2 linked regions of the Draconibacterium halophilum genome follow. The protein of the gene in region 2 binds, or shares a complex with, the protein of the main gene of each other region. Links are inferred from orthologs where the notes say so. Each region holds a gene or a part of one and is shown on either strand. Other genes may lie near its edges.

What was found.
Region 1: the proteins of meaB (region 2) and scpA are in contact, whole or in part, in a crystal structure (PDB 8DPB), measured with the Methylorubrum extorquens proteins. The link is inferred for Draconibacterium halophilum from one-to-one orthologs. Residues at the interface, in SOR26638.1 of Methylorubrum extorquens: Arg20, Ala21, Ala24, Arg25, Thr28, Ser32, Arg33, Arg34, His37, Thr98, Gly99, Gly100, Ser101, Ile102, Leu103, Lys106, Thr107, Ala110, Ala113, Ile114, Asp115, Arg116, Ala118, Phe119, Ile120, Arg121, Pro122, Pro124; in SOR27001.1 of Methylorubrum extorquens: Glu577, Glu578, Asn579, Asp580, Gly581, Arg582, Arg583, Arg585, His596, Ala604, Ser605, Ala608, Asp609, Gly611, Phe612, Asp613, Val614, Asp615, Ile616, Gly617, Pro618, Leu619, Glu625, Arg628, Gln629, Val631, Glu632, Asn633, Asp634, Glu661.

The regions. Positions count from the first base shown.
Region 1 is NZ_CP048409.1:882,319-890,406, forward strand. The notes cover bases 3,006-5,931. They hold scpA (methylmalonyl-CoA mutase), read right to left. Parts: upstream 5,584-5,931; coding sequence 3,427-5,583; downstream 3,006-3,426. Other genes in these bases: G0Q07_RS03485 (peroxiredoxin family protein), read left to right, coding at 3,006-3,348; G0Q07_RS03495 (methylmalonyl-CoA mutase family protein), read right to left, coding at 5,679-5,931. Outside these bases: G0Q07_RS03470 (LytR/AlgR family response regulator transcription factor), read right to left, coding at 1-760; G0Q07_RS03475 (hypothetical protein), read left to right, coding at 950-1,546; G0Q07_RS03480 (hypothetical protein), read left to right, coding at 1,986-2,567; more of G0Q07_RS03485, read left to right, coding at 2,800-3,005; more of G0Q07_RS03495, read right to left, coding at 5,932-7,541; G0Q07_RS03500 (fasciclin domain-containing protein), read left to right, coding at 8,009-8,088. UniProt on the Escherichia coli protein: Catalyzes the interconversion of succinyl-CoA and methylmalonyl-CoA. Could be part of a pathway that converts succinate to propionate.
Region 2 is NZ_CP048409.1:1,499,367-1,507,440, reverse strand. The notes cover bases 2,149-5,060. They hold meaB (methylmalonyl Co-A mutase-associated GTPase MeaB), read right to left. Parts: upstream 4,205-5,060; coding sequence 3,092-4,204; downstream 2,149-3,091. Other genes in these bases: G0Q07_RS06035 (DUF1573 domain-containing protein), read right to left, coding at 4,298-5,060; lpdA (dihydrolipoyl dehydrogenase), read right to left, coding at 2,149-2,877. Outside these bases: G0Q07_RS06050 (OmpP1/FadL family transporter), read right to left, coding at 1-1,237; more of lpdA, read right to left, coding at 1,486-2,148; more of G0Q07_RS06035, read right to left, coding at 5,061-5,395; G0Q07_RS06030 (sensor histidine kinase), read left to right, coding at 5,554-6,819; G0Q07_RS06025 (response regulator transcription factor), read left to right, coding at 6,823-7,530; rpmH (50S ribosomal protein L34), read left to right, coding at 7,909-8,067. UniProt on the Escherichia coli protein: Binds and hydrolyzes GTP. Likely functions as a G-protein chaperone that assists AdoCbl cofactor delivery to the methylmalonyl-CoA mutase (MCM) ScpA and reactivation of the enzyme during catalysis.

The sequences.
Region 1 (8,088 bases), 620 kb from region 2 along the record:
ACCCCTTCAGAAAATTTAGATTTATTAAGGTGGATTTATGGATGCGGACAAATATTGAAGGATCAAGAATTTTTTCAATTTCTCCAACTGGTTTACTCGACACCACTTGCTCCAGTCCCGATAAATTAATTACCGAGTAAGCTCCATCGGCCTCAATATACCTGATTTTCTCAACTTCAACTATCTCAAAACCAAACTTTTCAATTACCGTTATTTTAGGGGCGTATACAAAACCATCGTTAGCCTGGCGGGTTAAGTTGTTTAATGATTCGTCATAAGTATTTTGTATTTTCTGATTTTGCCGGCGAAGATCGAGGTGCGAAGTTGCTTTACTTACTGCTTCTTTCAACTCTTCCGGATCGATTGGTTTTAGCAGGTAATCAATGGCATTTGTTTTAATGGCGCGTAAAGCATATTCTTCGTAGGCTGTTGTAAAAATAATAGCGTAGTCTTCTTTTTGAATACTGGCCAGAAAATCAAACCCATTCTCTCCGGGCATCGAAATGTCAAGGAAGATTAATTGCACATCCCAATTGTTCAATAACTCCCGTCCCTGGCTGGCCGAACTGGCCGTATCACAGATATTAATATTCGGGCAATTACGCTCAAGTAATATTTTTAGTGCCTCCTGTACATTCTTCTCGTCGTCAATTATTATGGCGTTGTATGTGGTCATCACTAACAAAGATAGAATTAATTGCAAAAAATATTTTGTTTTTATATAAGCGGTAGGTTCTGGCGAATAAACGGTAATTTTCATTACCTCCGATTGATCTGTTCAAGCGTTTTTCTATCCAAACTCGCCGGTTAACATGGTATTAACATAAGAGTTAGTTGCTGACAATAAAAGACTTAGGGGTCTTTAACAATCGGTTAACGTTATTGCTTTAAACTTTATACATATATTGAAGTCATAGTTAATGAAAACAATAAATAGAAACAACAAGTTATGAAACGATTAAACAAAGTTCTTTTAACAGCAGCTCTTGCACTAATTGCAGGGGCAACATTGGCAACAGGAAATCTAAAAGTAAACATTTCAGAAGGCGAAGGTGCTGAAGCCCACGTTCGAGTTACAAATGCGGTAGAAAGTCAATTTGAAATGGAAATCCGCAATATGAAAAATGATATTATTTACTACAAACAGATCCAGCAGCCATTGAAGATGGTTTTAAATACGTATGATTTTTCAAAACTCAGAAATGGCGAATATACCTTTACGGTAAAACTTGATGAAGAAAAGAACACAACAGTTCTTTCAGTGAATAACGGCGATGTTGAAGTTATAGACCAAACCAAACAGGTTCGTCCGTATTTTGGTTTAAACAACGACCAATTAAACATTACGTATCTGAATTTTGCAACACGTGATGTAAAGTTGTATTTGTACGACGAATCAAACGATAATTTGATTCACGAAGACATGCTTGGATCGGAGTTTGCACTTAATCATGCCATCGATCTTTCGAAACTTAACAATGGCAGCTATGAGGCTGTATTGGTAAGTGATAATGGAATATACGAATATCAAATTAATCTCAATTAATATTTTTCGTAAGTTTAGGTAGTTAAATTAGTTAGTTTTGGTAAAGCGAATCCGCAAGGGTTCGCTTTTTTTATGAGCTAAAATCAGTGGTTAATGCAATCGCTTCTCTTTGGTTTTAGGTCAGTAATTACAATTTTCTTTACACTTCTTCTGAAATTTTCGGATTATGCACCTGCACATGTCACCCCTGGCTGGGCAAACGATAATCTCAAAGAAGGTTCTCATATCTTCAATTTTTAACTCAATTAGCTTCGCGCTGTTATTAATCACGGCAAAATTAACAACTATTAACATATCCCTGAAATGCCTATGTATAAAGCAAGTGAGGGTGTAAAATAAAAAATGTTTAATAAAAAACATAAAAAACTAAACAAAATAGAGCACTTATTCCTTATAGTATTGAAAATGAATTGAAAACAATAATTTAAAATTTAGAAACATGAAAACTTTATTTGTAGGAATTTTTGCAATGCTGATAACAAGTGTTGCTATGGCGTCAGGAAATTTAAAAGTGAATATGACTGACAACGAAAGTGAAACAACTGTAATGGAAATTACGAACGCAGAAGTGGTTAATTACGAAATTGAATTAACCGATGCATGGGGAAACAAAATTTACGAGATGAATACTGAAATCCCGCGCGGTGACTTTGAAAAGCGTTATGATTTATCTGGTCTGGAAAATGGAACATATTGGTATTTTGTAAGAACAGGTGATGAGGAAGTTAGTAAGCAGCTATCAGTTGAGTACGGAGATGTGGAAGTAATGAGTATGCGGAAAACTGTTGATCCTTATTTTCATCAAGTTGGAGAAAAAGTAAACTTGACTTACTTAAATTATGAGAATGAAAAAATTAATCTTTATGTATACGAGAATAGTACTTTGTTAAAAGAGATTAGTTTGGGTAATGAATTTACTATTCACAAAAGAATAGACCTTTCGGATTTAAATCCAGGCGAGTACAGCGTGGTTCTAACCAACGAGATGGATATTTACGAAGAAAGTATTGTAATCAATTAATAAACGCGAAGACAGAAAAAAGGTGATGAGCGGATTTCCAATTGGAAGTCCGCTTCTTACATTTAAAACGTTTGCCAAAAACGAACCCGGGTTCCTTTTACATCTTTCAGTCTTAAACTGAATCTTTAGAATTTGAACATCAATAAGGTTAGTAAGAATATTTTCATGGGCTTACAAAAAAAAGAACTTTTCTGAATTAGGCGTGTTTTAATACTATCAAAAATACTGCATCATGAAAACGATTATTACCATTTTGCTCGCCTTTCTTTTAGTTCCGGCATTTTCGCAACCCGATGCAAAGGTAAAAACCGGAGATAAAATCATTGATTTTAAAGTTCTGTTAATTGACAGCAAGGAAATTCCGCTAAATGAATTATACGGCCAGTCGCCAATTGTTCTAGTTGTTCTCAGGGGGTGGCCCGAATATCAATGTCCGATTTGCACGCGTCAGGTAGGTGAGCTTGTTGCTGAGGCCGATCAATTTAAAAGCTACGGAGCAAAGGTTTTGATGATTTATCCGGGGCCGTCGGAAGTACTGCGGGAAAAGGCAGAGGAGTTTACTGAAGACATTACTTTTCCAGAAGGATTTTATTTTGCACTCGATCCAAATTATTTGATGGTAAATAAATATGGCCTTAGATGGGATGCACCCAAAGAAACAGCTTATCCTTCTACTTTTGTGATTGATAAAGGAGGAGAAGTAGTTTTTGCCAAAGTAAGCTCGGGTCACGGAGGAAGAGCCGATGTAGAAGAAGTAATGGCTGCTTTAAAAGGATTGTAAGCAAAATAAAAGCCAGCCCCAAACGGAACCGGCTTTATATTTTATATCTGGATTCTAATCTTTTAATCCTCCAATATTCTAATCTTCCTTATACGCTTCAATCAAAATCTCAAGAATTTTTTTACCTGCACCGGCAACGCTGGTACCAGGGCCAAAAATGGCTACTGCACCTGCATCGTACAAGTATTGGTAATCCTGATGAGGGATAACACCACCGCAAATAACCATGATGTCGTCGCGACCTAGTTTTTTCAGCTCGGCAATAATGGCAGGAACCAGTGTTTTATGACCGGCTGCCAGTGAAGAAACACCTACAACGTGCACGTCGTTTTCAACGGCTTGTTTAGCACTTTCTTCCGGAGTCTGGAATAATGGTCCCATATCAACATCGAAACCAAGGTCGGCATAACCGGTAGCAACAACTTTTGCACCACGGTCGTGACCGTCCTGACCCATTTTAGCGACCATAATACGTGGCTGACGACCTTGCAATTCTGCGAATTTCTTCGCTAAAGCCTGAGCTTCCTGGAATTCAGACTTGTCTTGTGCTTCTGCTTTATACACGCCTTCAATAGTTCTGATTACTGCTTTATAACGTCCTGCGATTTTTTCGCAAGCATCTGAAATTTCACCCAACGAAGCACGTTTCTGTGCTGCTTCAACAGCTAGTGCCAATAAGTTGCCTTTACCTGTTTCTGCAGACTTTGTAATTGCTTCCAATGCTTTTTGTACATCTTCTTCGTTACGCTCAGCACGCAGCTTCTCCAAACGCTCGATTTGCGACTTACGAACTGCAGTATTGTCAATATCTAAAATATCAATCGGATCTTCTTTATCTAAACGGTATTTGTTGATACCCACAATTGTTTGCGATCCACCGTCAATACGTCCTTGTGCACGTGCTGCAGCTTCTTCAATACGCATTTTTGGTACGCCGGTTTCAATTGCTTTGGCCATACCGCCAAGTTTTTCAACTTCCTCGATATGCGCCCATGCTTTTTGTGCCAGCTCGTGCGTTAATGCTTCAACGTAGTACGAACCTGCCCATGGATCGGCTGCACGACAAAGTTCAGTTTCCTGTTGGATGTACAACTGCGTGTTACGTGCAATACGTGCCGAGAAATCGGTTGGCAATGCAATCGCTTCATCAAGCGCGTTGGTGTGCAAACTCTGTGTTCCACCCAATGTGGCAGCCATTGCTTCAATAGCAGTACGGCCAACGTTGTTAAACGGATCCTGCTCAGTTAACGACCAACCAGAAGTTTGCGAGTGCGTACGCAATGCCATCGATTTTGGGTTTTTCGGATTAAATTGTTTAACCAGTTTCGCCCAGATCATACGCGCAGCACGCATTTTTGCAATCTCCATAAAGTGGTTCATTCCAATTGCCCAGAAGAACGACAAACGCGGTGCGAAAGCATCGATGTCTAAACCGGCTTTAACACCTGTGCGTAAATAATCTAAACCGTCGGCAAGGGTGTAAGCCATTTCAATATCGGCAGTTGCCCCAGCTTCCTGCATGTGGTAACCCGAAATCGAGATTGAGTTGAATTTTGGCATTTTTTGAGAAGTGAACTCAAAAATGTCGGCAATAATTTTCATCGAGAACTCAGGTGGGTAAATGTATGTGTTACGCACCATAAATTCTTTCAGAATATCGTTCTGAATAGTCCCTGAAAGTTGTTCCAGAGTAGCGCCTTGTTCCAAACCTGTAACAATGTAAAATGCCAATACAGGAAGAACAGCACCGTTCATGGTCATCGATACCGACATTTTATCCAACGGAATCTGATCGAAAAGGATCTTCATATCCAGAATCGAGTCGATAGCCACACCAGCTTTCCCAACGTCGCCAACCACACGTTCGTGGTCTGAGTCGTATCCGCGGTGTGTTGCCAGGTCGAATGCCACTGACAAACCTTTCTGACCGGCCGCTAAGTTACGACGGTAGAAAGCATTTGATTCTTCGGCAGTAGAAAAACCGGCGTACTGACGGATTGTCCATGGACGCATGGCGTACATTGCCGAGTAAGGTCCGCGAAGGTAAGGTGCCAAACCTGCTGCATAGTTCAGGTGCTCCATTCCTTCAAGGTCTTCTTTGGTGTAAACCGGTTTAACAGGAATCTGCTCCGGTGTTAACCAATCTTTTTTGATGTTATTTTTTGCAGCCCAGTCAGATGCTTTCGCCTGCTCGGTAGCTGCTTTTATGTTTATGTCTTTAAAATCTGGCTTCATAATTTCAGCTATTTGATACTTGATACTTGATACTTGATTCTCGATACTGGATTTCTTATCCAGCATCCAGTGACCAGTATCTAGCATCTGTTGTTTTATATTCCCAGTTTATTTTGATATCCCTTCAGTTCTTCCAAAATATTGCTTTTCACGTGAATGAAGTTTGTGATTCCTTTTGCTTTCAGTTCGTCTGCACATGCAGGAGCTCCGGCAACAACCAAAATTTCTTCATCCAATTGCTCAGCAAGTTTCGGAGCAATTTCAGCATACTCATCATCCGAACTACAAATAACAACAATGTCGGCGCCTGCTTTTTTAGCTGCGGCAACACCTTCTTCAACTGTTGCGAATCCGTTGTTATCCTGAACACTGAATCCGGCAACTGCAAAAAAGTTGCAGGCGAACTGTGCACGTGCCTTGCGGAAAGTAAGATTACCAATGGTAAGCATAAATGCCAGCGGACGTTTGTTCTCGCGTGCGTACATATCAGTAGTGTAACGTAATGTCTCAAATGGTTGAGCTCCGCGGTAAGGTTTCAGTGTTTCTACTCCAGCACCTTCTTCAGTCAGGTCAACTGCTTCGAAAAGTGAACCATCGAAATCCGCTTTCATTTCTTCCGTGAAATTAGGGAACTGGTTGGTACCCAAAAAGTTTTCGCGACGTTGAGCGATCTTTTTGTCACGATCAGCAGCCATTGCTTTAACCTCTGCCTGAACAAATCCTTCTTTAAAAGCAGCAATAAAACCACCTTTCTCCTGAACAGCAAGGAAAAGTTCCCATGCCTGATTGGCTAACGATTCAGTAAGTGTTTCAATGTAGTACGAACCTGCTGAAGGATCGGCAATCTTATCGAAATGCGATTCTTCTTTTAACAGGATCTGCTGGTTACGTGCAATACGCTCCGAGAAAGGAGTAGTTTCTTCGAAAACCGCGTTAAAAGGAAGAACAGTAACCGAGTGTGCGCCGCCCAAAGTGGCCGACATTGCTTCGGTTTGAGTACGCAGCATGTTTACATACGGATCGTAAACCGTTTTGTTAAAGCGTTGAGTTTCGCTATGAACGATCATTTTAGCCGAACTTTTACACTCCGGTCCGTAAGCTTCAACAATTTTCGACCATAAAAGTCGGCCGGCACGCAACTTGGCTATTTCCATAAAATAGTTGTTGCTGATACCCATGTTGAATTTAATTGCTTTTGCTGCATCGTCAACACTTAAACCGGCTTCGGTTAATTGTGTTAAGTACTCAGCACCCTGAGCCAGCGAGAAAGCCAACTCCTGAGTAATTGATGATCCGCTGTTGGCGAAGAATTTTCCGTGAACGCCAATAACGCGGAAATTCTTTACCGCTTTTGCGGCCTCAATTGCCGGAACAAGTTTTGTTACTGCATCTTTTTCAATTTTACCTTTTAAAGTGAAAGTACCAATGGGATCGATGGATGCCGAAGCAATCACATTATCGTTGTCCCAGTTGCCTTCCGAAACGTAAGCTGAAAAAACTTCGGCGCAGTTGCAGTTGTCGCAAGGGCAAACCAGGTTAACTTCGGCTGCTTCCAGACAAATGTCTTTTAGCAACACTCCCAGGCTTTCCTTGGTAACCGAACCACATTCGCTGAAAAGGAAACCCAAAGAGGTAATCCCTTTTCCAAGAATTTCCAAAGCTTTTTTGTTTGCTTCTTCAAAATCGGTAACAAAGATGTTTTGACGAATGAACCAATCGTTGTTGGTTTTATTATTTCCCCGCACATATGGAAATTCTCCCGGTAAGCTATCCAGGTACTCTTTCCCTGCAAGGTTTTCCTGACGGTAATACGGGCGCACTTTGAATCCCTCGTAAGTTTTCCAAACCAGCGAACGCTCGTAGTCTTTGCCTTTTAAATCGGCATTAATTTTTGCTTCCCACTCTTCTGTTGATATGGGTGCAAAATCGGTGAACAGTTTTTGCTCTTTATCTGCCATGTTGAAAATTGTTATTGAAAATCGAGTGGCAAAATTAGGGATTTAAATGTTTGTACCTCAGAATCACTATGGTTTTTGGCCAATGTTAACAAAAATCATATTAATCATGGGCTCAATTTAATGTTGAGGTAAAGTAGATCATGAACGCAGGTAAATAACTCTGAATTAAAAGCAAAGAACAAAGAGGAAGAATTCTACAAAACCGGGTTCCTAATTTTCTGATAAATGTACTTGTGTAAATTTTTTCACAACAGTTAATTTTTAAATTAACATATATTAACAAAACCTCTGTAAGTGTTGATAGTAATGACATATGGATGTGTTTAATCAGTTAGTGTTTAATGAAAAAAGTAAAAGAATAAACAAAAAGTGTTTAAGATTGTATTAGTTGTAGTTAAACAAATTGAAAACAAGAAAACAGTTTCAGAGAACGAAAACAGAAACATTTAACATTTAAAATCAGAATTATGAAAACAATTGAATTTATCAAGAAGACAAAAATCCGGTTTAGTTTACTACCGGTTCTATTACTGGTAATGACGCTAAG
Region 2 (8,074 bases):
CTTCTAACCAATCGAGACCGCGATAGCCAATACCCGTAGTTAAAATTGCCGGAATATCATTCGACGATTCGGCTCCGTCAGGGAATAAACCCATGTCGTCAACTTCTGTCTCATTTTCAAGGGTAAGCTTGGTTTCAAACTCATATTTTAATGCAAAAGTCCAGTCGTTGTTGGGCGAATAATTAAAACCAATAATCGGTGTAAAACCCATTCCTTTTTGTTTGGTTTTAACTTCCTTGTCTCCCACCTGGGTGGCGGTTCCGGCTAATGTTTGTGCAGTTCCCGAAAGTAATGTCGCCGTAGATGTCAATTCATCTCCAGCAGCAGAATATGTTCCTTGTACCTGAAGCGCATTCATGACATTAATTTGCGCTTGCGGCACACCTATAAGTTGCAAACCTCCTTCTATTTGAGCACGTGTAGTAGCATCAATTACGCCACCGTTCTCTAGGTCGGCAAGTGTTGCAGTTCCATAACCTGCATCAATAACCGGTTGCATAGTACTTGCGGTGCCATACATTAGGTCGGCACCGGCACTTGCTTGTCCTGCAAATCCATTAACCTGACCTGATGCACCATTTAACCACGTTGCAGCATCAACTCCGTTTAGCTGTATGTTACGAATTGCTCCGTCGTATTTATTTGTAGAAGGCATTAAACGCAATCCTCCATAAAACGAAAACTGGTCGTTTACTGCATAAGAAGCTCCAAGCTGGATTCCCCAGAATGTTGAAGATGCTTCCAAAGCCATATCCAAATCGTAAGATGTTACTGCCAGCGCAGGATCAATTTGACCCAATCCGGACAATTGCCCGGGAATTAAGGAAAAAGGAATTTCCAAAGTTGGGATTCCTCCCGCAAATTCGGCAGTACCTCCCCCTCCAATCGGACCAATACCAATTGAATAGGCCCAGTTATTTTTTTTGTAAACTGCATATATATCAGGATAGACAGGAATTGTTGTTTCTCCTGTGTAATGACCTGAATTTAAGGTAGGAAATTGTGTGTCGATGTCGCGGGTTTGTAAAATAGTTTGGCTGTAGAAAGCAAAATGCCAGCCATCTTCCATTTTTACCAAACCTGCCGGATTATAGAAAACAGCATCAATTTCCAATGCTGCATTGCGCGACAACATACGAATATATTGTGCACTTTGGTTGTAGTTAGTTAATAAACCTCCTGCAAAAGCAAGTTGAAGTAGCATGGAAAATGCCACAATCAATGTCAATTTTTTCATTTATGTCAAGTTTTTATTAAAGATTTTTTTCCCTTCATTTAACAATAGTAATTCCGAGAAATATACGGTTACTGTAGTTGATGCCTGAGCGGCAAATTTAAAACTTATTCTTAAATACAAAAACTTCGAGATTGATTTTCAGCTTTTTATGTCTTTTTCGAACACCTTCGTCACTTATTCGAATATGCTCGTACAAAAAAACCCGAGTTAAATACCTCGGGCTCTTTATATTGGAAAAATTATATAATCTAAATGTGTATCACCTCATCGTAAGCGGCAGCGGCAGCTTCCATAATAGCTTCGCTCATTGTTGGGTGCGGGTGAATGGTTTTGATCAACTCGTGTCCGGTAATTTCAAGTTTTTTGGCCACAACCATTTCGGCAATCATTTCTGTAACATTACCTCCAATCATATGTGCACCAAGCAACTCACCATACTTCGCATCGAAAATTAATTTAACAAAACCATCTTTTTGTCCGGCTGCACTTGCTTTTCCACTGGCCGAATAGGGGAATTTACCCACTTTAATTTCGTAACCTTCTTCTTTTGCTTTTGCCTCGGTTAAACCAACCGATGAGACTTCAGGGCTGGTATAAGTACAACCGGGAATATTTCCGTAATCTATTGGTTCCGGATTCAGGCCGGCAATTTTTTCAATACAGGTAATCCCCTCTGCCGATGCTACGTGTGCCAATGCCGGTCCGGCAAGAATGTCGCCAATGGCGTAAATACCGTCTACATTGGTTTTATAATATTCATCAACTTTAACGCGACCGTTATCCGTTTCAACACCTAATTCTTCCAAGCCAATATTTTCGGTATTTGGTGCAATTCCAACTGCCGAAAGAACAATGTCAGCCTCAACCACTTCTTCGCCTTTTTTGGTTTTAATGGTTACTTTGCACTTGTCGCCCGAAGTATCCACGCTTTCAACCGACGAGCCGGTCATCACTTTCATTTTCGACTTTTTAAAATTGCGCTCCAGTTGTTTGGCTACTTCTGCATCTTCGTTAGGGACCAGTGTCGGCATAAATTCAACCAGCGTAACTTTGGTTCCTATGGAATGATAGAAATAAGCAAATTCGCTGCCAATAGCACCCGATCCTACAACAACCATACTTTCAGGCTGTTTTTCAAGCGTAAGTGCTTTGCGGTATCCAATAATTTTTTCGCCGTCTTGTGGCAAGTTTGGTAATTCGCGCGAACGTGCACCTGTTGCCAAAATAATGTGTTTAGCTGTGTACGAATTCTTTTTGCCGTCATCGTCGGTTACTTCAACCGTATTTTTATCGGTTACTTTTCCCCAGCCAAAAATCGATTCAACTTTATTTTTCTTGAACAGGAATTGAATTCCCTTGCTCATTCCATTGGCAACGTTGCGGCTTCTTTTTACCATGGCACCAAAATCGGGTTTCACTTCTCCTTCAATGGCTACACCATAATCGGCAGCATGGACAGCATACTCAAAAGCCTGTGCACTTTTCAGCAACGACTTTGTAGGAATACAGCCCCAGTTTAAACAGATTCCACCCAGGTTTTCCTTTTCTACAACAGCAACTTTTAATCCGAGCTGCGACGCACGAATTGCTGCTACATATCCGCCTGGTCCGCTACCTATAACTATTACATCGTAATTCATTGTATTTTGAAATTTATTGATATTTGATTTATGTAAGTAACACCTCACATAAAGAAAGGTTCTAACAAATCTACTTCTTTTAAGACGCAATTAAAAGTGTAAACAGTATGAATTTTTTCCTAAAAAGAAGCAGGCAAAAAACATAGAGAAATTCTATCTTTTTTGCCTGCTTTCTTGCTACAGTTATTTATCTGTTTAAAAAAAATAACTCGGCTTATTTTAATTTTGCGTAGGTATTTAGTAATTCGGTAGCTGCAATAAACGAACTCATCTGATCGGTGAGCACGTAGTTTTCGAGCACTTTCAATTTCTCCTTAATTTCGGGATGATCATAAAAGTTTCTTTTCAGGTTTTCTTCAATGGTTTCATACATCCAGTAGGTAGATTGTTCGTTTCGTTTACGGAAAAAATACCCGTTGTCAATAGTCTGTTCCCTGTATTTTTCAATTTGATCCCAAATGGCATCAATACCGGTTTTTTTATAGGCTGAACAGGTTAGCACGTTGGCTGCCCAACCCGAATCTTTGGAAGGAAAAAGATGAATGGCGTTTTTATATTGCACTTTTGCCATTTCTGCCTTTTCAAGATTGTTGCCGTCGGCTTTGTTTATGGTAATCAGGTCGGCCATTTCCATAATTCCACGCTTTATGCCCTGTAGTTCGTCACCCGCCCCGGCCAACATTAGCAACAGGAAAAAATCGGTCATGGAATGAACTGCTGTTTCGCTTTGCCCCACCCCAACAGTTTCAATAAAAATATGATTATAACCAGCAGCTTCGCAAAGAATAATGATTTCGCGCGTTTTTCGTGCAACTCCACCCAACGATCCTGCCGATGGACTGGGACGAATGTAAGCATTGCTGTCGCTGGCTAATTCTTCCATTCGCGTTTTATCGCCCAAAATACTTCCTTTGGTACGTTCGCTACTCGGATCAATTGCCAACACGGCAAGCTTTTCTCCTTTATTCGTCAGGTATTTTCCAAGTGCCTCAATGAAGGTACTTTTCCCAACTCCAGGCACACCGGTTATTCCAATACGAACTGATTTGCCGCTGTGTGGCAAACACTTTTGTATAACTTGCTGAGCTATTTGTTGATGTTCCGATTTCGAGCTCTCAACCAAAGTAACAGCTTTACTTAAAAGTGTGATATCGCCATCTAAAATCCCGTTCACATATTCATCAACCGACAGCAATTTTCTCTTCTTTTTCAAAAATCGCTGTATCGAATCGTTGTTAACCGCTTCCGGCTTTTCAACTCCCTCATTCACGAGTAATCCTTTGTACTTCGGATCGTTTTCTATATGGTGTTTATTGTTTTCTGACATCGGTATTAAATTTATCGTTTAAAAGTACAGCAAAAAAGAAGGTGCTGCAAGTTTCACCTGCAACACCTTCTGAAATATTGACTTTAAATAAACTTATCCTGCACTGGCAACAACAACCTGGCTTGAAATACGCAATGTTGATGTTGGTGTTTTTGGATCGTTGGTAATAACAGTGATCGATTTACTCTGACGACCACGTTTTCCGCGCGAATCGAAAGTAACTTTAATCGGTGCTGTTTCACCCGCTGCAATTACCTTTTTCGAAGGAGCCACAGCAGTACAACCGCAAGATGAACGAACTCTTCTGATAATTAAATCAGTTTTACCATTATTCGTCAACGTAAAAGTATGTTCTTTTTTATCGCCTTGATTCATTTCGCCAAAATCAACTGATTTTTCGTTGAAATTAGCGACAGGAGCGTTTGCCAATTCTTCAGGTGAAAGTTTCGAGAAATCTTCTTCGATGGTAGCACTTACTCCTACTGAATTTTTGTAATTGTTGCTTCCGTCTAACGACAAGTAAATACGATGTGATGCAAAGCCAAACGTATTAGCAGCATCCGAATCATAAGTTACAACCAATTTACCTTTGCCTTTTGCCGGAATAGTTTGCGGTTCAGCTTTAGCGGTAAGGTGTTTTGGTACTGTGCGAAATCCTACTTCAACAGGTTTATCGGTATCGTTAACCAATTCCAATTCTTTTGTTACGGTTTCGCCCTTTTTAATTTTCGCAAATGAGAGGTAGTTTGATTTCACTCTCAAATCACCAATTTTTCTTGGATACTTCTCAGCCAATGTCTTTTCGCGTGGCTCAACTTTTCCGTTAATTCGTAGAACAACAGTACGGTTTTCAGCATTCGAACTAACCGTTACCGACTTATTAAATGAACCCGGACGGTTTTTAGGATTATAACTTACATCGATGCTTCCGCTTTCTCCGGGGGCAACAGGTTCACGTGTCCATTTTGGAGTGGTGCAACCACAAGATGCACGAACATTAGATAATACTAATGGAGCTTCTCCTTTGTTTGTAAAATTAAATGTTGTTTTCTGCACACCGTCTGATTCTTTAAACGAACCAAAATCGTGTGATTGTTCTTCAAAAACAATTTTTGGAGTTCCCTGGCCCATTGCTGAATTAAAAGCAACAACCAGTGAAAAAACTGCTAATAGTTGTAAAATGCGTTTCATAATTTATTAATTAAATTTGTTCTTTCGAGCGTTATATGAAACAAATGTATAGATGCTTGACTAGTTTTGCTGTTAATTGAATTCAATATTTTGTTAATGAGTTGTTAACTATCGCAGGCACATAAAAAATTATGTAGCTTAGCTTTGAATAAAATCTCATGAAAGGAAAAGCACTTAAATACATTATAATGTTGGCAACTGTATCAATAGTTGGCGTATTTTTGGTGCAGTTTGCTTTTATTCGCAGTTCGTATAATCTTTCGGAAAAGCAATTTCAGGAAAGTGCCAGTGTGGCTTTAAAAGAAGTGGCATGGCAGGTAATGCTGGCCACCGGAACTACCGAAACTTTCGACAGTATTACGCCGGTTGAAGTAATATCGAACAACACCTACCTTGTAAATGTTGGTGTAGCAATCGATAAAGAACTCTTAAAACAAAACCTTACTACCCAGCTAAAACGACACGACATTTATTACGATTACGAATTTTCAATTTACAGCCCTACCCAGGAACAAATGGACGAAACCACACTTGTACATATCGACGAAAACGAAGAACCATCGGACTTCGAGTTTCCGCAAAACGAAGAATACACCAACTATTTTGGCATTCATTTCCCCAACCGGTCTTCTTACTTTTTTAATCAGCTTTCAATTTGGTATTTCTTATCTGCTTTGTTAATGCTGGTCATCTTTTTCTTTGGTTATACCTTATGGGTTATTATCCGCCAAAGGCAATTGTCCGAAATTCAGAAAAACTTCATCAACAACCTCACCCACGAATTAAAAACCCCAATCTCCTCAATCGCTCTGGCGGCAAACGTTATTAATGATGAAAAGATTCTGGAATCACCCACCCGTCTTTTCAACTACACCCACATTATACAGGAACAAACAACACGTCTGTCGAAAAATGTTGAAAAAGTACTTAACTTAGCAACGATAGAGAAAAGCCGGATCCTGCTTAATCTGGAGGAAGTAAATCTTATCAAGTTCTTAGAAGAAGCAATCGATCATTTCGGGGAATCGAAAGCCGGGCAAGGCGCAAAAGTCACGATAAATACCAAAATCAGTGAATGTACGATTCAGGCAGATCGGTTCCATTTTTCAAACCTGGTATCGAATATTCTTGAAAATGCTGCAAAATATTGCGACAAAACACCCGGGATTAAGATTAAACTTTTGCAAAAGCAGAACAGTTATGAACTTAGTTTTATCGATAACGGTATTGGCATTCCGCGAGAACACCGAAAACGAATCTTTAAAAAGTTTTACCGTGTTCCTACCGGAAATGTGCACAACGTAAAAGGGTTTGGGCTTGGGCTCGACTATGTATACAAAATTGTAAAAGCACATAACTGGAAAATTAAAGTAAACGACAATCCCAAAGGGGGAAGTATATTTAGCTTAACCATTCCAAAGTAGAATATGAACAGCAATTTATTCAGAATATTATTGGTTGAAGACGACGAAGCACTTCGTTTTATTGTAAAAGACAATTTAACGGAGCACGGCTATGATGTTGAAGTAGCTGCCGATGGAGAAATTGCACTCGAGCTTTTCGGAAAGAACAAATTCGATCTGATCGTACTCGACGTGATGCTTCCGAAAATAGATGGCTTTCAGGTAGCCGAAACCATACGAAGAACCAACGACCAGGTTCCCATTATATTCTTAACGGCCCGAAGTATGACTGAAGATAAAATTACGGGTCTTACCATTGGTGGCGACGATTATATTCCGAAACCATTTAGCATGGAAGAGCTGCTTTTAAAAATCAAGATATTTTTGAAACGAAGCCAGTCGCAACCAATAAGCAACGATTCGTCGACCATTTTAAAAATTGGGAAATTCGATTTTCATTTCGAAGACCTCTCGCTAACAATAAATGGGGAAGCACGAAACCTCACGCTGAAAGAAGCCGAACTCATCCGTTATTTTGCGCAAAATGCAAACAAAGTGCTTAGCCGCAACGAAATTCTGGAGAAGGTTTGGGGATCTGACGATTATTTTCTGGGACGCAGTCTGGATGTTTTTATTTCGCGTTTAAGGAAATATTTTAAAGCCGATTCCGCGGTAAAAATTATCAATCTGCATGGCATCGGTTTTCGCTTTTCTGTAAAAAAAGAGAAATGATGTTATCGTTCCGGGCATCACAACAAACAACACCAATGCCCAAAAGCTTTCAGCACAGATATAAAATACCGATGTTTTTAGTTTTGGATTAAATGCTTTTCTTTGTGCACATTATACCAATTGTTTTTTCAAAGTAAGCTTATAGCGAAACATTGAATTTTTAATGGTTAATACCGATAGTAAATTAATGAGTAGCCGGGAATTTAAGAGCCAAAGGCACTGTTTAATTTCCCATCGGCATAAAACATTGATTCTTAGAAATAAAGAAACAAATCCTATTTTTACACAAAAAAGTGTTTAAGTTTTTGGAAGAACTAAAAAAAGCACTATTTTTGCAGTCCGAAAATTCTGAATAGAAACAAGTAAAACTTTATAGAAATGAAACGTACATTTCAACCATCGAATAGAAAAAGAAAGAACAAACACGGGTTTAGAGAAAGAATGTCGACTGCAAATGGTCGTAAAGTAATTAAAGCCCGTAGAGCAAAAGGCAGAAAAAAACTTAGCGTCTCAGACGAGCCAAGACATAAGAGATAATTTATTT